2 regions of the Lysinibacillus phoenicis genome follow, and region 1 is predicted to be linked to the other one. Evidence: a T-box and tRNA genes for the amino acid it is inferred to sense, from the RefSeq annotation. Region 1 holds a T-box; the other holds one or more tRNA genes.
What was found. A T-box is a leader RNA that pairs with one kind of tRNA and senses whether it is charged. The one in region 1 lies ahead of leuS (leucine--tRNA ligase), so its partner is inferred to be a tRNA-Leu.
Positions count from the first base shown of each region.

Region 2: it has a tRNA-Leu gene. The T-box ahead of leuS (leucine--tRNA ligase) is inferred to sense a tRNA for this amino acid. The anticodon was not compared.

Region 1 covers NZ_JBDFMP010000002.1:3,939,425-3,949,262, forward strand. Annotated here, with positions in the region: gene ABC382_RS21270 (alpha/beta hydrolase) at 1-502, shown strand, start outside; gene ABC382_RS21275 (alanine/glycine:cation symporter family protein) at 629-2,137, shown strand; gene mnmM (tRNA 5-(aminomethyl)-2-thiouridylate-methyltransferase MnmM) at 2,208-2,783, opposite strand; gene mnmL (tRNA modification radical SAM protein MnmL/YtqA) at 2,780-3,736, opposite strand; gene ABC382_RS21290 (MDR family MFS transporter) at 3,971-5,149, shown strand; gene ABC382_RS21295 (ArsR/SmtB family transcription factor) at 5,300-5,647, shown strand; gene ABC382_RS21300 (SulP family inorganic anion transporter) at 5,704-7,446, shown strand; T-box leader at 7,512-7,722, shown strand; gene leuS (leucine--tRNA ligase) at 7,809-9,838, shown strand, end outside.
Region 2 covers NZ_JBDFMP010000002.1:3,509,799-3,519,636, forward strand. Annotated here, with positions in the region: rRNA gene ABC382_RS18945 (16S ribosomal RNA) at 1-1,320, shown strand, start outside; rRNA gene ABC382_RS18950 (23S ribosomal RNA) at 1,627-4,554, shown strand; rRNA gene rrf (5S ribosomal RNA) at 4,665-4,780, shown strand; tRNA gene ABC382_RS18960 (tRNA-Asn) at 4,797-4,873, shown strand; tRNA gene ABC382_RS18965 (tRNA-Ser) at 4,879-4,970, shown strand; tRNA gene ABC382_RS18970 (tRNA-Glu) at 4,995-5,069, shown strand; tRNA gene ABC382_RS18975 (tRNA-Val) at 5,085-5,160, shown strand; tRNA gene ABC382_RS18980 (tRNA-Met) at 5,187-5,261, shown strand; tRNA gene ABC382_RS18985 (tRNA-Asp) at 5,265-5,340, shown strand; tRNA gene ABC382_RS18990 (tRNA-Phe) at 5,357-5,432, shown strand; tRNA gene ABC382_RS18995 (tRNA-Thr) at 5,442-5,517, shown strand; tRNA gene ABC382_RS19000 (tRNA-Tyr) at 5,525-5,608, shown strand; tRNA gene ABC382_RS19005 (tRNA-Trp) at 5,623-5,696, shown strand; tRNA gene ABC382_RS19010 (tRNA-His) at 5,709-5,784, shown strand; tRNA gene ABC382_RS19015 (tRNA-His) at 5,820-5,895, shown strand; tRNA gene ABC382_RS19020 (tRNA-Gln) at 5,900-5,974, shown strand; tRNA gene ABC382_RS19025 (tRNA-Gly) at 5,980-6,054, shown strand; tRNA gene ABC382_RS19030 (tRNA-Cys) at 6,062-6,135, shown strand; tRNA gene ABC382_RS19035 (tRNA-Leu) at 6,183-6,263, shown strand; gene ABC382_RS19040 (PqqD family protein) at 6,734-6,994, shown strand; gene ABC382_RS19045 (lasso peptide biosynthesis B2 protein) at 6,987-7,409, shown strand; gene ABC382_RS19050 (asparagine synthase-related protein) at 7,406-9,136, shown strand; gene ABC382_RS19055 (hypothetical protein) at 9,209-9,448, shown strand.

The sequences.
Region 1 (9,838 bases):
GAAGCAATATGAATGTGCTGGCATTATTTTGACATCACCTTGGTTGCAATTAAAGCTATTACCAGGTAAATTATCGAATGCTTTAACGAGTTTAAGTGCTTTAACAGCTAATGTTAAAATGACACACGATATTAATTTAGAAAAATTAACGCGAAGTGTTGAAGGTAGAGAAGAGATGAAAGATGATATACCATTCATGTCTGTCGTGTCAGTGAAATGGTATCGGGAGCTGCAGCAAATGATGAAAAATTTAGTGCTGCTACCTAAAGGTGAATTCCCGAATATGCCGATGCTCATCATGACTGCTGAGAAAGATAAGATTACTGAAACTCGACAAACTCGTAATTGGCTTCATCAACAAGAATTCACAGAGTTTCAGTTCAAAGAATGGGAAAATTGTTATCATAATTTATTTCATGAAGTAGAGCGTGAAGAGATTTTTATGTATATTCGAGATTTTATTAATAATGCGCTAAGAAGAATTGGTTATATAATTAAATAGGTTTATACCCTTCCATTTACTAGGTTACTTACTTAAATATTGTTACTTAAAAATAATATTGTAATTTTCAGAAAAGTGTAATACTATAATGACTTAAAGTAAGGTATTTTAAATTGGAGGGGTAAAATGGATGTAATTGTGGAGAAGTTAAATGGGATATTATGGGGACCGTGGTTTATTTATGGTATCTTGTTGATTGGGTTGTTTTTCTCAATCATTACAAGGTTCCTACAAGTAAGGCATATTAAAGATATGTTTGTTTTAATGTTTAAAGGGGAAAAATCGGACAAAGGAATTTCGTCTTTCCAAGCCATGTCGATAGCACTATCAGGACGTGTAGGTACAGGTAATATTGCCGGTACTGCGACAGCGATTGGAATGGGAGGACCCGGTGCTGTCTTTTGGATGTGGGCAATTGCTTTCATTGGTGCGGCAACCGCGTATGTAGAGTCAACATTAGCTCAAATCTATAAAGAAGAGAAAGATACTGAATATCGTGGTGGACCGGCCTTTTACATAGAAAAAGGAATGGGCCAAAAATGGTTTGCAGTTATTTTTGCAGTGGCTGCTTTGATTGCGATGTTAATCTTAATGCCTGGTGTACAGTCAAATGCTATTGCAGGTGCTGTTGAAAACGCTTTCGGTTTGGATACTTGGATCACAGGTCTTATTATTGTCGTTTTATTAGGCGCAATTATTATCGGGGGCGTTAAATCCATTGCAAATGCAGCTCAAATCATTGTACCGTTTATGGCATTAGCATACATCATTATGGCTATTATCATTATTGTTATGAATATCTCTGAAGTACCTTCAGTATTTGCATTAATTTTCTCAAGTGCCTTTGGTGCTCAAGAGATTTTTGGAGGTATTATTGGTTCTGCCATTGCTTGGGGTGTTAAACGTGGAATTTACTCCAATGAAGCTGGCCAAGGAACAGGGGCTCACCCTGCAGCAGCAGCCGAAGTATCGCATCCAGCTAAGCAAGGGATTGTTCAAGCAGCTTCTGTGTACATTGATACTTTATTAATTTGTTCTGCTACGGCATTTATGATTTTATTTACAGGGATGTACAATGTACAAGATGAAAAGGCAGCGGAAGGAACAGATCCATTTATCCATATTGGGGAATTTAATAATGGTGGATTAGCTGGCGATGAACAAATGACATTTGCAAAAAGTATTGAAGCGGGTGCTGCGTATACACAATATGCGGTTGATTCATCATTACCAGGCTTTGGTGCTCCATTTGTAGCTATTGCGTTATTCTTCTTTGCCTTTACAACAATTATGGCTTACTACTACATTGCTGAAACAAATGTCGCTTATTTATTTAGAGGTAACACAGAAAAGGTATTTATTTGGATAGCAAAAATTGCTATTTTAATTGCAGCATTCTATGGTACAGTTCGTACTTCTGGTCTAGCATGGGCAATGGGAGATGTGGGCCTTGGTCTCATGGTTTGGATTAACGTACTTGCCATTTTAATTATTATGAAGCCAGCAATTGTTGCACTAAAAGATTATGAGAAACAGAAAAAAGAAGGAAAAGACCCTGTCTTTGATCCTCGTAAACTAGGAATTAAAGGTGCAGATTTCTGGATTGACTATAATGAAAAACGAAAAAATAAATAGTTAAAGAGGAAGGCGATTAACTAGTTTCTATTAAACTAATTAATCGCCTTTTTTCTTGTACCTGATCGTATTAAATAGGATATTCTTTCATTTTCTCTAACGCAATAACAAATGGTGGATCATTCTGCTGATTGAGGAATTCATATTTTAAGACATGTACATATTTTTGTGGAAGCTTACTGACATAGTCAATAACACTATCTCGCTCTTCCTTTCCACCAGGATGACCATGATAAATGACTAGGACAATTAACCCTCCAACTTTCAAAAGCTTTAGCAAATCCTCGATAGCCTGTATTGTAGTAGTTGGTTGGGTAATAATATCATGGTTGCTACCAGGTAAATAGCCAAGATTAAAGATGGCTGCCGCTACTGGCTTGTGTACAAAGTTTGATACTTCCTCATGTCCTTTGTTTAATACAAGAGCGCGGTGCTCTAAACCGTGATCTAATAGACGATGGAGTGTAGCGTCCACTGCCTCCTTTTGAACATCAAAGGCATATACTTGTCCTTTATCTCCGACTAGCTGTGCTAAAAAGAGGGTATCATGGCCATTTCCTGCCGTCGCATCAACCACAGTATCTCCCTCTGCTATACTATCCTTTAATAGCCGCTGGGCATACTGTAAAACACGTTGTAATTTCATTTTGTAACCTCAGCCTTATAAAACTTCCCTTGCCAACTGCCACGACGTTCAAGCTCGGCATCAATACCATTCAACACTTCCCATTTATTGACACTCCACATTGGCCCAATCATTAAATCAATCGGTCCATCGCCTGTAATGCGATGAATAACCATGTCAGGTGGTAAAATTTCTAATTGATCAGCGACTAGCTTTGTGTAAACATCCTGATCTAAAAATTCTAGCATCCCTTTTTCGTATTGCTTTACCATAGGTGTTCCTTTTAATAGGTGAAGTAAGTGGATTTTAATACCTTGGACATCTAGCTTTGCCACTTCTCGTGCGGTTTCCATCATCATGTCATAGTCTTCTAAAGGCAGGCCGTTAATAATATGTGAGCAAACACGTATCCCATGTTTGCGCAATTTTTCAACACCTTCTACATAGGTTGCATAATCATGGGCGCGGTTAATAAGATTGGCAGTTTTTTCATGAACAGTTTGAAGGCCAAGCTCAATCCATAAATACGTACGCTCATTTAATTCAGCTAAGTATTCTACGACATCATCTGGTAAACAGTCCGGACGTGTAGCAATGGACAAACCAACTACACCTTCTTGCGCTAAAGCAGCTTCAAACTTTTCCTTTAAAACTGGCAATGGGGCATGTGTATTAGTATAGGCTTGGAAGTAGGCCATGTATTTGCCGTCTTTCCATTTTTGATGCATTTTATCTCGAATTTCGGCGAATTGGACATCGATTGGATCGACCTTATTGCCTGCAAAATCGCCAGAGCCAGCAGCACTGCAAAATGTACAGCCACCAAAGGCTACTGTGCCGTCACGATTGGGGCAATCAAAGCCTGCGTCTAACGCTACTTTAAACACTTTATGACCAAATTGATCACGTAAATAGCGATTCCATGTATAGTATCTTTTCCCCTCAGAAGGAAAAGGAAAATTCATTTCTGTCATTTATTTCACTCCTCTAACTCTTTATTTTATCATGTGCTTTTCGTTCCGTCATGGGAGAAGGGCTTAATCATACATAGAAGTTTTAAATTGTAACGAAAAAGAGAAGATGGAATATCATTCCTAAGTAAAATATTGTGGAAGACTTGTAAAAAGGGTAAAATTATTTTCCTTGTACTTTTAAGTGTTTCAGCATAAACTAGCTATTTAGAGAAGCGAAATAATGGAGGTCATCATATGCCAAAACGTGTTTGGTTTTTAATAATTGGAATGCTTGTTAACACAACAGGCAACTCTTTTTTATGGCCTTTAAATGCCATTTATATGCATGATTATTTAGGAAAAACGCTTGCGATGGCTGGCTTTGTCTTAATGCTCAATTCTGCTGCTGGGGTACTTGGTAACCTACTAGGAGGTTACTTATTTGATAGAATTGGTGGCTATAAGGCTATAATGTTTGGCATTCTGTTAACGATTGCTTCACTAATTGGTTTAACGATTTGGCACGGTTGGCCACATTATGTGTGGTTTTTAACAATACTCGGCTTTAGTGGGGGCATCGTTTTTCCAAGTATGTTTGCATTAGCTGGTGCTGCATGGCCAGAGGGCGGACGAAAAGCCTTTAATGCCATCTATTTGGCACAGAATGTTGGAGTTGCTGTAGGACCTGCACTTGCAGGTATAGTGGCAGATTATCAATTTGACTATGTTTTTAAAGTAAATTTAGGGATGTATATTTTATTCTTTTTCATTGCGCTATTTACATTTAAGCGTTTAGAGGTAGGGAGTATTGCACCGAAGAGTGTCGTTAGTGAAAGTAAACGAATTGTTAACAAGGCACCATTCTATGCTTTGTTAATTATTAGTGCGTCCTCCGTTTTATGTTGGCTAGCATATTCTCAATGGAGTGCAACGATTTCGTCTTATACCCAAGATTTAGGCTTGGGGTTAAAACAATACAGCTTACTTTGGACAATAAATGGTCTACTTATTGTTTTGGGGCAACCTCTTATTGCGCCTCTTGTAAAACGGTGGGAGCATCATTTAAAACGTCAGTTAGTGTTTGGTGTAACGCTTATTGCCATTTCTTTTGGAATTATTGCCTTTGCAAGTGATTTTAAAATGTTCGGTGCAGCGATGCTTGTTTTAACATTTGGCGAAATGTTTTATACCCCCGCATTGCCAACCATTGCGAATCAACTTGCACCAAAAGGACGACAAGGGTTTTATCAGGGCATAATTAATAGTGCTGCGACTGGGGGACGGATGATTGGGCCATTATTCGGCGGGATAATGGTGGATCAGTTTGGGATGATCCCTCTAGTGTTAACCTTAGTGGTCATTGTGCTGTTGGCTATTATCCCATGTTTAACTTACGATTATCCTTTAAAAAAGAACAATATAGTTGTAGATTAATAATCTAACAAAATAAAAAGAGAGCAAAATCGAGTGTGTATAACACTAGGTTTTGCTCTTTTTTATAGGAGATATTGAAAAATATTGTCAACAGGCTTACAATTATATATATTCAAATATTTGAATATGTAGTGATATGGAGGTTTTTTTATGGAAGAGGGCTTACAACAGTTTAAGGCGGATTTTTTTAAAGCATTAGCACATCCGTTACGTATTAGAATACTTGAACTCCTTGTAGATGGTCAGAAAAGTGTCAACGAGATTCAAGATTGTTTAGAAAAAGAGGGCTCGGCAGTTTCACAGCAATTAAGTGTTTTACGTGCTAAAAATATTGTTTATGGGGTGAAAGAAGGTAAAAAAGTTTACTATTCTTTAAGTGATCCAATGATTGGTGAATTACTCGGAGTGGCAAAGGATATTTTTAATAACCATTTAGTTAATACCATTTCAAGATTAGAAGAAATGACGAGCAATGAAGGTGACGAAGACAATAAGTAAATCAATGATGTTTAAAAATTATGCTTTGCTTATTATTTTGAAGGGAAGATTTATCTATGAAGTCACTGTTTACAGGACGCTTTGAAGGGTATTCAGTTCATCATGTAAAGAAGGATGTAATGTCTGGAATTATTGTTGGGATTGTCGCCATTCCACTCGCCATGTCCTTTGCCATTGCATCTGGTGTGAAACCTGAGTATGGTATTTATACCGCTTGTATTGCTGGTATCCTTATTTCGCTTTTTGGTGGATCTAAATATCAAATTGGTGGGCCCACCGGAGCGTTTGTGCCGGTATTATTAGGAATTGTCCTTACTTATGGCTATGAAGATTTATTACTTGCCGGTTTAATGGCAGGGGTTCTGCTTTGCTTAATGGGTATTTTTAAGCTGGGGTCTTTAATTAAGTTTATTCCTCGCCCTGTAACAGTTGGTTTTACTGCAGGTATAGCTGTTCTTATTTTTACAGGTCAAATTGCCAATTTTTTAGGGCTAACCAATATGGAAAGACATGAATATTTTATGGACAATATACAAGAAATCGTTAAGCAGCTAGGTACGACGAATGTTTATAGTATCTTTACGGCAATCCTTTGTTTACTAACGATTATCATCACACCAAAACTTTTTCCAAAAGTTCCTGGTGCATTAGTTGGAATTGTTGTTTCAACTCTTGTGGCAACGTTCTTCTTTTCAGGACAAGTTTCCACTATTGCAACAGCCTATGGTCAAATTCCTAATTCATTACCTCATTTTGCTTTTCCTCCTATTACGTTGGAACGCTTACAACAGCTTATTGGTCCAGCGTTTGTCATTGCAATGCTAGGAGGCATAGAATCTCTGCTATCTGCTGTCGTTGCAGACGGGATGACAAATAGTAAGCATAACAGCAACCGGGAACTTATTGGGCAAGGGATTGCCAATATCGTGACGCCATTGTTTGGAGGTATACCTGCCACGGGTGCGATTGCACGTACAGCGACCAATATTAAAACAGGCGCAGTTTCTCCTATGTCAGGTATCATCCATGGTGTGTTTGTCTTAGTCACATTATTGTTATTAGCTCCATATGCGTCACACATACCGTTAGCAAGTATGGCTCCTGTGTTAATGGTAGTAGCTTGGAATATGAGTGAACGACACCATTTTTCGCATATTGTGAAGTTAAAATCTGGAGATTCACTTGTATTATTGATTACCTTTTTATTAACTGTCTTTACTAGTCTTACATTAGCAGTCGAAGTAGGGCTAGTCTTGGCTGTGCTTTTATTTGCGAAACGGATGAGTGAAAAGCTTGTTGTCACAAAAGTATTACCCGATCATTCCCTCAAAGGGGAGAAGGTGCAGGCACATGTCGTTCACAAGCAGCATGATTGTCCGCAAATTAGCATGTATACAATTGAAGGTCCACTGTTTTTTGGTGCAGCACAAATGTTTGAACAAACGATTGAAAGCGCGTTACATCAGAAATCAAAAGTTTTGATTTTACGAATGGGGAAAGTGCCCTTTATGGATTCAACTGGTGAAGCATATTTTAGCAATATCATGGATAACTTTATAGCGCAAGGTGGTACTATTTTGTTAACTGGTGTGCAAGGTGATTTAAAGGTAGCCCTGCAGCACAATGGAATCTACGATAAAATAGGCGCGCAACATTTTTATCAGCACACAGGAGAAGCAATTACAAAAGCTATTAGCTATTTGGATGTAAATCAATGCATTGGATGTCAGCATTTTGCTTTTCATGAATGTAAGGATTTATCTAAAACTAAGGAAAAAAAGGAATTAATTGTTCAGTAATGGGTAACCTGTAAACAAAGGCTTGTGCTTTTCAATACTTTCCATTAGAATAAATGCAATATCATGTAAAGACTGTGATGAGGAATAGTAGATTTGTGGTTCTTTTTAGAGAGCTAGCGGTTGGTGAAAGCTAGTAAGAAAGCAAGTTGAACTCGCCTTCTGAGTCTGCCCGCGTGAAATATCGTGTGTCGTTTCTTCCGCGTTAAGGAAGCTTGAGCCGAGTGTAATCACTAATCTGGGTGGTACCGCGGGAGTACAAATTCTCTCGTCCCTTCTTTAAGAATGGGGCGAGTTTTTTTATTTTTTAAATATTTTGTCAATTCTGATGAAGAGCAACATGATCCATCGAAGGAGGAAAAAGAATGAGTTTTAATCATCAACAAATTGAAAAAAAGTGGCAGCAATATTGGGCTGATAATAAAACATTTAAAACTGAAAATGAAACAGCGAAGCCTAAATTTTATGCCCTAGATATGTTCCCATATCCATCTGGCGCTGGACTTCATGTAGGCCATCCAGAAGGATATACAGCAACAGATATCCTTTCACGCTTTAAACGTATGCAAGGCTACAATGTATTACACCCAATGGGCTGGGATGCATTTGGTTTACCAGCTGAGCAATATGCACTTGATACTGGTAATGATCCAGCTGAGTTTACCGCAAAAAATATTGCGACATTCAAGCGTCAAATCCAAGAGCTAGGCTTTAGCTATGATTGGGATCGCGAAATTAACACAACGGACCCTAACTATTATAAATGGACACAATGGATTTTTATCCAACTTTATAAAAAAGGTTTAGCTTATGTCGATGAAGTGGCTGTGAACTGGTGTCCAGCACTTGGTACTGTATTGGCGAATGAAGAGGTAATTGATGGGAAATCAGAACGTGGAGGGCATCCAGTAGAACGTCGACCAATGAAACAATGGATGCTAAAAATTACGGCATATGCAGACCGTTTAATTGATGACTTAGAGGAAGTAGATTGGCCAGAGTCTATTAAAGATATGCAACGTAACTGGATTGGTCGTTCAGAAGGGGCAGAAGTAACATTTGATATTGATGGTACAGATCAAAACTTCACGGTATTTACAACACGTCCTGATACATTATTTGGTGCTACATACTGTGTGCTTGCACCTGAACATAAATTAGTAGAACAGATTACTACTGCTGAACAACGCCAAGCTGTCGAGGATTATTTAGAAAAGGTCAAAATGAAATCTGACCTTGAGCGTACAGATTTAGCGAAAGAGAAAACAGGTGTATTTACAGGAGCCTATGCAGTGAATCCGATTAACGGTAAAAAAGTACCGATTTGGATTGCTGATTATGTACTAGTGTCTTACGGTACAGGTGCTATTATGGCGGTTCCAGCCCATGATGAACGCGACTATGAATTTGCAACAGCGTTCGGCTTAGACATTGTACCTGTCCTTGAAGGCGGAGACATCAGCAAAGAAGCATTTACTGGTGATGGTCCACATATTAACTCGGACTTCCTAAATGGTTTAAACAAAGTAGATGGCATCGCGAAAGCAATCGAATGGTTAGAGCAAAAAGGCGTAGGGGAGAAGAAAATCTCTTATCGTCTACGTGACTGGTTATTCTCTCGTCAACGTTACTGGGGTGAACCGATTCCAATGATTCATTGGGAAGATGGCACGATCACACCTGTTCCAGAAGAGGAACTACCATTAATGCTTCCGAAAACAGATAATATCCGTCCATCGGGTACTGGTGAATCACCATTGGCAAATATTGCAGAATGGGTGAATGTTGTAGATCCAGAGACAGGCAAAAAAGGCCGTCGTGAAACAAATACAATGCCACAGTGGGCAGGCTCTAGCTGGTACTTCTTACGCTATATCGATCCTACAAATACAGAAGCGATTGCTGATCCAGAATTACTAAAACGCTGGTTACCAGTTGATATTTATATTGGTGGGGCTGAGCATGCTGTACTACATTTACTATACGCTCGCTTCTGGCATAAAGTGTTATATGATTTAGGTGTTGTTCATACGAAAGAGCCGTTCCAAAAATTATTTAACCAAGGTATGATTCTTGGTGAAGGTAATGAAAAAATGTCTAAATCTAAAGGGAATGTTGTAAACCCAGATGAAATCATCGATTCGCATGGGGCAGATACATTACGTTTATATGAAATGTTTATGGGACCACTTGAGGCTTCTGTTGCATGGTCTACAAATGGCTTAGACGGCGCACGACGCTTCTTAGACCGTATCTGGCGTCTATTTGTCAATGAAGAGGATGGAACAATCTCTGCTAAAATTCAAGTATCTAACGATCAAACACTTGAAAAAGCTTATCACCAAACAGTGAAAAAAGTGACAGAGGATTATGAAGGCATCCGCTTTAATACAGC
Region 2 (9,838 bases), 430 kb from region 1:
AAGATGGGCCCGCGGCGCATTAGCTAGTTGGTGAGGTAACGGCTCACCAAGGCGACGATGCGTAGCCGACCTGAGAGGGTGATCGGCCACACTGGGACTGAGACACGGCCCAGACTCCTACGGGAGGCAGCAGTAGGGAATCTTCCACAATGGGCGAAAGCCTGATGGAGCAACGCCGCGTGAGTGAAGAAGGTTTTCGGATCGTAAAACTCTGTTGTAAGGGAAGAACAAGTACAGTAGTAACTGGCTGTACCTTGACGGTACCTTATTAGAAAGCCACGGCTAACTACGTGCCAGCAGCCGCGGTAATACGTAGGTGGCAAGCGTTGTCCGGAATTATTGGGCGTAAAGCGCGCGCAGGCGGTCCTTTAAGTCTGATGTGAAAGCCCACGGCTCAACCGTGGAGGGTCATTGGAAACTGGGGGACTTGAGTGCAGAAGAGGAAAGTGGAATTCCAAGTGTAGCGGTGAAATGCGTAGAGATTTGGAGGAACACCAGTGGCGAAGGCGACTTTCTGGTCTGTAACTGACGCTGAGGCGCGAAAGCGTGGGGAGCAAACAGGATTAGATACCCTGGTAGTCCACGCCGTAAACGATGAGTGCTAAGTGTTAGGGGGTTTCCGCCCCTTAGTGCTGCAGCTAACGCATTAAGCACTCCGCCTGGGGAGTACGGTCGCAAGACTGAAACTCAAAGGAATTGACGGGGGCCCGCACAAGCGGTGGAGCATGTGGTTTAATTCGAAGCAACGCGAAGAACCTTACCAGGTCTTGACATCCCGTTGACCACTGTAGAGATATAGTTTCCCCTTCGGGGGCAACGGTGACAGGTGGTGCATGGTTGTCGTCAGCTCGTGTCGTGAGATGTTGGGTTAAGTCCCGCAACGAGCGCAACCCTTGATCTTAGTTGCCATCATTTAGTTGGGCACTCTAAGGTGACTGCCGGTGACAAACCGGAGGAAGGTGGGGATGACGTCAAATCATCATGCCCCTTATGACCTGGGCTACACACGTGCTACAATGGACGATACAAACGGTTGCCAACTCGCGAGAGGGAGCTAATCCGATAAAGTCGTTCTCAGTTCGGATTGTAGGCTGCAACTCGCCTACATGAAGCCGGAATCGCTAGTAATCGCGGATCAGCATGCCGCGGTGAATACGTTCCCGGGCCTTGTACACACCGCCCGTCACACCACGAGAGTTTGTAACACCCGAAGTCGGTGAGGTAACCTTTTGGAGCCAGCCGCCGAAGGTGGGATAGATGATTGGGGTGAAGTCGTAACAAGGTAGCCGTATCGGAAGGTGCGGCTGGATCACCTCCTTTCTAAGGATTATTTCGGAATACAAACCTAGGGTTTGTAAGATTACGTTTTGCGTTCAGTTTTGAAGGTTCATTCTTCCGAATGAAATACTTCAAAACTTGTTCTTTGAAAACTGGATAAAACGACATTGAAATTGTAACAAACACATTTATTTTTTAAGTTTTTTTATAGGCTTAATAACATTAGTAAGGTTTCAAGACACGAGCAGTTCTAGGAAGCAATCGAGTGAATGAAGGAGCGTACTTCAGTACGTGACTGATTGAACGAGTGAAGCTGACAACGAAATGCGATGTGTATTGAAAGCTGTAGGTTAAGTTATTAAGGGCGCACGGCGAATGCCTTGGCACTAGGAGCCGAAGAAGGACGGCACTAACACCGATATGCTTCGGGGAGCTGTAAGTGAGCTTTGATCCGGAGATTTCCGAATGGGGGAACCCACTACGTTTAATCGCGTAGTATCTTGACGTGAATACATAGCGTCTTGAAGGCAGACCCAGGGAACTGAAACATCTAAGTACCTGGAGGAAGAGAAAGAAAAATCGATTCCCTGAGTAGCGGCGAGCGAAACGGGAAGAGCCCAAACCAAGAGGCTTGCCTCTTGGGGTTGTAGGACACTCTATACGGAGTTACAAAAGAGCGAGTTAGATGAAGCGACTTGGAAAGGTCCGCCAGAGCAGGTAAAAGCCCTGTAGTCGAAAGTTCGTTCTCTCCTGAGTGGATCCTGAGTACGGCGGAACACGTGAAATTCCGTCGGAATCCGGGAGGACCATCTCCCAAGGCTAAATACTACCTAGTGACCGATAGTGAACCAGTACCGTGAGGGAAAGGTGAAAAGCACCCCGGAAGGGGAGTGAAAGAGATCCTGAAACCGTGTGCCTACAAGTAGTTAGAGCCCGTTAATGGGTGATAGCGTGCCTTTTGTAGAATGAACCGGCGAGTTACGATTACGTGCAAGGTTAAGCTTTAGAAGGCGGAGCCGCAGCGAAAGCGAGTCTGAATAGGGCGAAATAGTACGTGGTCGTAGACCCGAAACCAGGTGATCTACCCATGTCCAGGGTGAAGGTAAGGTAACACTTACTGGAGGCCCGAACCCACGCACGTTGAAAAGTGCGGGGATGAGGTGTGGGTAGCGGAGAAATTCCAATCGAACTTGGAGATAGCTGGTTCTCTCCGAAATAGCTTTAGGGCTAGCCTCGTGATGAGAATACTGGAGGTAGAGCACTGTTTGGACTAGGGGGCCATCCCGGTTTACCGAATTCAGACAAACTCCGAATGCCAGATATTTATACACGGGAGTCAGACTGCGAGTGATAAGATCCGTAGTCAAAAGGGAAACAGCCCAGACCACCAGCTAAGGTCCCAAAGTAATCGTTAAGTGGAAAAGGATGTGGCGTTGCACAGACAACCAGGATGTTGGCTTAGAAGCAGCCATCATTTAAAGAGTGCGTAATAGCTCACTGGTCGAGTGACGCTGCGCCGAAAATGTATCGGGGCTAAACGATTCACCGAAGCTGTGGATTGACATCTACGATGTCAGTGGTAGGAGAGCGTTCTAAGTGCGTTGAAGTCAGACCGGAAGGACTGGTGGAGCGCTTAGAAGTGAGAATGCCGGTATGAGTAGCGAAAGACGGGTGAGAATCCCGTCCACCGTATGACTAAGGTTTCCTGAGGAAGGCTCGTCCGCTCAGGGTTAGTCGGGACCTAAGCCGAGGCCGACAGGCGTAGGCGATGGACAACAGGTTGATATTCCTGTACCACCTCCTCACCGTTTGAGAAATGGGGGGACGCAGTAGGATAGGGTAAGCGCGCTGTTGGTTATGCGCGTCCAAGCAGTAAGGCGTGTGTGTAGGCAAATCCGCACACTGTAACGTTGAGCTGTGATGGCGAGTCCATATGGACGAAGTTCCTGATTTCACACTGCCAAGAAAAGCCTCTATCGAGGTGAGAGGTGCCCGTACCGCAAACCGACACAGGTAGTCGAGGAGAGAATCCTAAGGTGTGCGAGAGAACTCTCGTTAAGGAACTCGGCAAAATGACCCCGTAACTTCGGGAGAAGGGGTGCTCTTGAGCGTGCAAGCGCATGAGAGCCGCAGTGAATAGGCCCAGGCGACTGTTTAGCAAAAACACAGGTCTCTGCAAAACCGTAAGGTGACGTATAGGGGCTGACGCCTGCCCGGTGCTGGAAGGTTAAGAGGAGTGGTTAGCGCAAGCGAAGCTGCGAATTGAAGCCCCAGTAAACGGCGGCCGTAACTATAACGGTCCTAAGGTAGCGAAATTCCTTGTCGGGTAAGTTCCGACCCGCACGAAAGGCGTAACGATCTGGGCACTGTCTCAACGAGAGACTCGGTGAAATTATAGTACCTGTGAAGATGCAGGTTACCCGCGACAGGACGGAAAGACCCCGTGGAGCTTTACTGTAGCCTGATATTGAATTTTGGTACAACTTGTACAGGATAGGTAGGAGCCAGAGATCTCGGAGCGCCAGCTTCGAAGGAGGCGTCGGTGGGATACTACCCTGGTTGTATTGAAATTCTAACCCATGCCCCTTAGCGGGGCAGGAGACAGTGTCAGGCGGACAGTTTGACTGGGGCGGTCGCCTCCTAAAAGGTAACGGAGGCGCCCAAAGGTTCCCTCAGAATGGTTGGAAATCATTCGTAGAGTGTAAAGGCACAAGGGAGCTTGACTGCGAGACCTACAAGTCGAGCAGGGTCGAAAGACGGGCTTAGTGATCCGGTGGTTCCGCATGGAAGGGCCATCGCTCAACGGATAAAAGCTACCCCGGGGATAACAGGCTTATCTCCCCCAAGAGTCCACATCGACGGGGAGGTTTGGCACCTCGATGTCGGCTCATCGCATCCTGGGGCTGTAGTCGGTCCCAAGGGTTGGGCTGTTCGCCCATTAAAGCGGTACGCGAGCTGGGTTCAGAACGTCGTGAGACAGTTCGGTCCCTATCCGTCGTGGGCGTAGGAAATTTGAGAGGAGCTGTCCTTAGTACGAGAGGACCGGGATGGACACACCGCTGGTGTACCAGTTGTCTTGCCAAAGGCATCGCTGGGTAGCTATGTGTGGACGGGATAAGTGCTGAAAGCATCTAAGCATGAAGCCCCCCTCAAGATGAGATTTCCCATTACGCAAGTAAGTAAGATCCCTCAAAGACGATGAGGTAGATAGGTTCGAGGTGGAAGTGTGGTGACACATGGAGCTGACGAATACTAATCGATCGAGGACTTAACCAAATTGTTTGAAGCAGTCAATGTACGTTTATCCAGTTTTGAAAGAATAAAATATTATAATATACTTGTAATTTTGATAAAATATGTTATAATAGGTATTGTCTTTCAAATAGTCTAGTGATGATGGCAAAGAGGTCACACCCGTTCCCATACCGAACACGGAAGTTAAGCTCTTTAGCGCCGATGGTAGTTGGGGGCTTCCCCCTGTGAGAGTAGGACGTCGCTAGGCTATATACTAAAATTATTCCGAAGTAGCTCAGTTGGTAGTAGCACCTGACTGTTAATCAGGTTGTCGCAGGTTCGAGTCCTGCCTTCGGAGCCATTCTTGGAGAGTTGTCCGAGTGGCCGAAGGAGCACGATTGGAAATCGTGTAGGCGGTTAACACTGTCTCAAGGGTTCAAATCCCTTACTCTCCGCCAGCACTTTGATTTATTCCAAACGAAGGCCCCTTGGTCAAGTGGTTAAGACACCGCCCTTTCACGGCGGTAACACGGGTTCGAATCCCGTAGGGGTCACCATTTAAATACCCAGATGGAGGATTAGCTCAGCTGGGAGAGCATCTGCCTTACAAGCAGAGGGTCGGCGGTTCGAGCCCGTCATCCTCCACCATATTTTTCATAACAACATAGTATTATCGCGGGGTGGAGCAGTGGTAGCTCGTCGGGCTCATAACCCGAAGGTCGTTGGTTCAAATCCGGCCCCCGCAACCAAATGGTCCCGTGGTGTAGCGGTTAACATGCCTGCCTGTCACGCAGGAGATCGCCGGTTCGATCCCGGTCGGGACCGCCATTTATTTTTTAAATATGGGTCAGTAGCTCAGTTGGTAGAGCATTAGATTGAAGCTCTAAGTGTCGGCGGTTCGATTCCGTCCTGACCCACCATATTTTTTTGCCGGTTTAGCTCAGCAGGTAGAGCAACTGACTTGTAATCAGTAGGTCGTGGGTTCGATTCCTATAGCCGGCACCATTTTCCCGGAGGGGTAGCGAAGTGGCTAAACGCGGCGGACTGTAAATCCGCTCCTTAGGGTTCGGCGGTTCGAATCCGTCCCCCTCCACCAGTTTTTTTTACTATAGGGGCATAGTTCAACGGTAGAATAGAGGTCTCCAAAACCTTTGGTGTGGGTTCGATTCCTACTGCCCCTGCCAATTAATTTTATGGCGATTGTGGCGAAGTGGTTAACGCACCGGATTGTGGTTCCGGCATTCGTGGGTTCGATTCCCATCAGTCGCCCCATCAAATATAAAATTAATAAACATCATAATACAATGGCGATTGTGGCGAAGTGGTTAACGCACCGGATTGTGGTTCCGGCATTCGTGGGTTCGATTCCCATCAGTCGCCCCATTGTTGGGGTATAGCCAAGCGGTAAGGCAACGGATTTTGATTCCGTCATGCCTAGGTTCGAATCCTAGTACCCCAGCCATTTTTGCGGAAGTAGTTCAGTGGTAGAACACCACCTTGCCAAGGTGGGGGTCGCGAGTTCGAACCTCGTCTTCCGCTCCAATATGATGGCGGCATAGCCAAGTGGTAAGGCACGGGTCTGCAACACCCTTATCACCGGTTCAAATCCGGTTGCCGCCTCCATATTTTATCTGATAATCGGTTTATCCGATTTTTTTTATCTCCATTATGCCGGTGTGGCGGAATTGGCAGACGCGCACGACTCAAAATCGTGTTCCTTTGGAGTGTCGGTTCGACCCCGACCACCGGTATCATTACGTATATATACGTTACATTTAGTAAGTTTAGAAAGCTCACAAACCTTGTACTATCAAGGTTTGTGAGCTTTTTGTATTTCCTAAGAGATTACAAGTTTTCAACTAATAGATAGATAAACGAAAAATCGATCTCAGCTTCGATTTCTCGAATATGTAAGAGCCTATTGGTGTTGACATTTATACTGTACGCGGATTGTTAGTTATCAATCTACGTACAGTTTTATTTATGTATAGGTTGATGGAATTGATGCGGATAAAATCAATATGCACAAGAGTTATTATTTTACTTCATTACGTTTATATCATCATAAACGTAATGAAGTAAGTAGGGAAAAAACGGTTATGTGGAAGAAAGAAGATGTTAAGAGTAAAGAAACTGCTAGGGCTTATTACTGTGTATAGTAGTAATCAAGAACAGTATTAGAGATTGTTCACACAGTAAAAGAGTAGGAAGTGGTAAAGAGATGCGTGTAAAAAAATCAAAGTTTCTTCTTTCCTATAAAGAAGAGGATGAATATCTGATTATTAATATTTATACGAATCAAATTTACGCACTAGATAAATTTAGTTCGTTTATTTGGGAAGAGTTAGATAGAACACCGATAATCTCTGATATTTCCAGATTAATAGCTAAAAAAACAAATGAAGATATTTTGATTATTCAAAAGGATTTAGATGGATTTTTAAATTCGTTGTCAAAAGGAGGGTTAATTAAATTTGTATAATTTTTTATATTTATACAAAGAATTAATATCTTTAGATTTCCAAATTCGAAGAAAAGGTTTTGATAAAGTCTTTAGAAGCTATATAAATAAATATTCTATAAATGGTTCTAATGAGGCTTTGACTGAGGAGAACTCTGAAGAGATTTTGGAATGGTTTATTCTTTTAGACCATGTTTGCTGTTGGTATCCTAGGAAAGCGGATTGTATACACAAAACTTTAATTGGTTATAAGATACTTCAATCTAAGTATGGTATACCAGTAAACATGGTAATAGGGATAAAAAAATTTCCGTTAGAGGCACATGCATGGATTCGGTATCAGGGACACAATTTGTTTGAAGAAATGGAAAATATTGATTCATTGAAAGTAATTATAGATTCTAACTCGTATATGAAGGAAGTTGAACCTAGTTGAATTGGTACTTATTTGAATTTATTAATAATTCGGAATGTGAAATAAATGATAATGGACATCTTAAGATCAACAGTAAATCAAAAGTAAATTATTTCAACACATCTTCACAGAACTTTGTTTTGAAAGCAGCATATGCTCAAAATACGACCCCATATGTGTTTTTTGAAAATAATGATGTGTTAATAGTGGGAGACATTGTGATATACAATATTTTGAATCATGGTGTATATGAAAATGTTGATTGGACAGAACAAGAATTACTCACTAATTTAATTTCCCTTTATAACACTTTTGGTTTGGATTTTGTGAAGCGTTTAGATGGCGAATTTTCATTTGTTCTATTTGATAAAAAGAATTTTACATTAATGGCTTGTAGAGATACCTTGGGGGTAAAAAGGCTCTTTTATTTAAAAACCGATACAAAATTAGTAGTTGCGAGCGATATCTTTCTATTGAAAAGTTATCTAAATACACCTGAGTTGAACGGTGTTTACTTTCAAGAATATCTAAATGCAAATGGAATTGTTGATTCCTATTTAACGCCATATAAAGACATCTTGCGTTTACCGAGTGGGAATATGTTTGTTTATGAAAATAAGGAAATTAACCTAATAAAGTATGTGAATTATGATGAATTATTTTCTGATAAATGGATGGTGAAGGAGACAACTATTAATCGGGAAGCGTTAATTGAAGAATTCGAAAGTATTTTGAACAAAGCAGTTTTGAGGAGAGTACACAAAAGCAAGCGAAATACGGTGTTATTAAGCGGTGGCTTAGATTCAACTACTATTTTTAATGTGTCAAAACGATTGGGGCAAAGATACGGAGAAATTAATTCGGTAAGCGTTGTTTTTGATGAATTAAAGGAATGCGATGAAAGTGCATATATAACGGAATTATTAGAACAATATAATTCTAAAGGTACTTTTCTAAATTATGATTCAGTATTGATGTATGAAGATCTTCGGAATAATATATTACGTTTTGACGAACCGTATGCTACTGCTCCTACATGTGAATTTATTTCTCCCTTAATAGAGTCAAGTGTAAACAATAATACATATAGTATCCTAACAGGTTATGGTGGTGACCAACTTTTAACGAATCCGCCGTATTTATTAAGAGATTACGTTAGAGAAGGAAAAATAAAGGATATGTTCGGCGATTTAACTAAATATTGTATGTATACAAATATGTCTGCTTTTAAAGGATTACGTGAGTACATCATTCAACCACATCCTTTTAGTAGAGCCACTAAAAATAAACGGAATCATGCTAGAAATTTATTTTATCAAATGTTAAATGCAAAAGCCAATCATTATATGGATAGGGCGATAGGTGGCTTTTATGGTGCGGATATAAAACATCCTTTTTTAGATAGGGAATTAATTTCTTTTATGATTAAAATCCCTAGTCATATTCTCTTTGATCCTTTCTACACGAAAAAAATTTTAAGAGACTCTCAGAAAAATAAGTTACCTGACAGTATTCGACTGCGTATAAATAAAACATCACACATTGCTCATACATTAAAGAGTATAAGGAAAAATTGGAATTCAATTTATTCTAATGTAAAGTCCCCTTTAGTTGTCTCAAAGTTAGGTCTTTGTTCAGAAGAGTTTTGGGAAGAAAATTTATATAAGTGGAGAAATGGTTTGTTGATAGATGAAGCTTTTTTATTACTGTTCTCCATTGAAGTATGGATTATGCAAGAAGTGAAATGAATCAATATTAATAAGGAGGTTGTTAGTGTAGGTATATTGTGCTATTTCTAAGGGTTACAGGAGGAAATAATTATGTTAATGACATATAGCAAACCAATGCTTTTAGATAGTGGAAATAGTTCGGAAATCATTAAAGGTCAATGTGGCTGGGGTAAAGAATTGCCATTTTTTGATGAAACAGGTGCTGTAAAAGGTAGTTATAGAAGACGTAAATATAGAACCGAACCATGTTATGGTTCTGGAGTTGTAAATATATGTTATGTTTGTAAGACTGAAACGGTTAGTTGTTCTGCAGAAAAAGATGACTGCTAACCTATAAATAGGTTAATACCAAAACTAGTTTATTTTATTTCGATGTTAACTGTAATTAATGTTCTACTTTTTTATTACATAAAAGTTGTAACAGGAATGTATAGTCAAGAACAGGTTTTGGTGAAGAGTCAGGTATGATGAATCATTATGGTTCTTTAGCAGAAAATAAATACAAAAACTAAATTTGCCCTATAGTAATAGCACAATACTCCTACAAAATGTGAAATGAACGTTTTCATATTTTTCTAACTGATAAATAAGGTATGATACTAATTTTCGTGATTGTATTTTTGATTTTCTTTTTTTATAATTTGACAAAATTAAGAAACTGCATTGATTTTCAGCGGAGATTTATACAGATTGAGCAAATAGATGTACTGGATAAGGAAA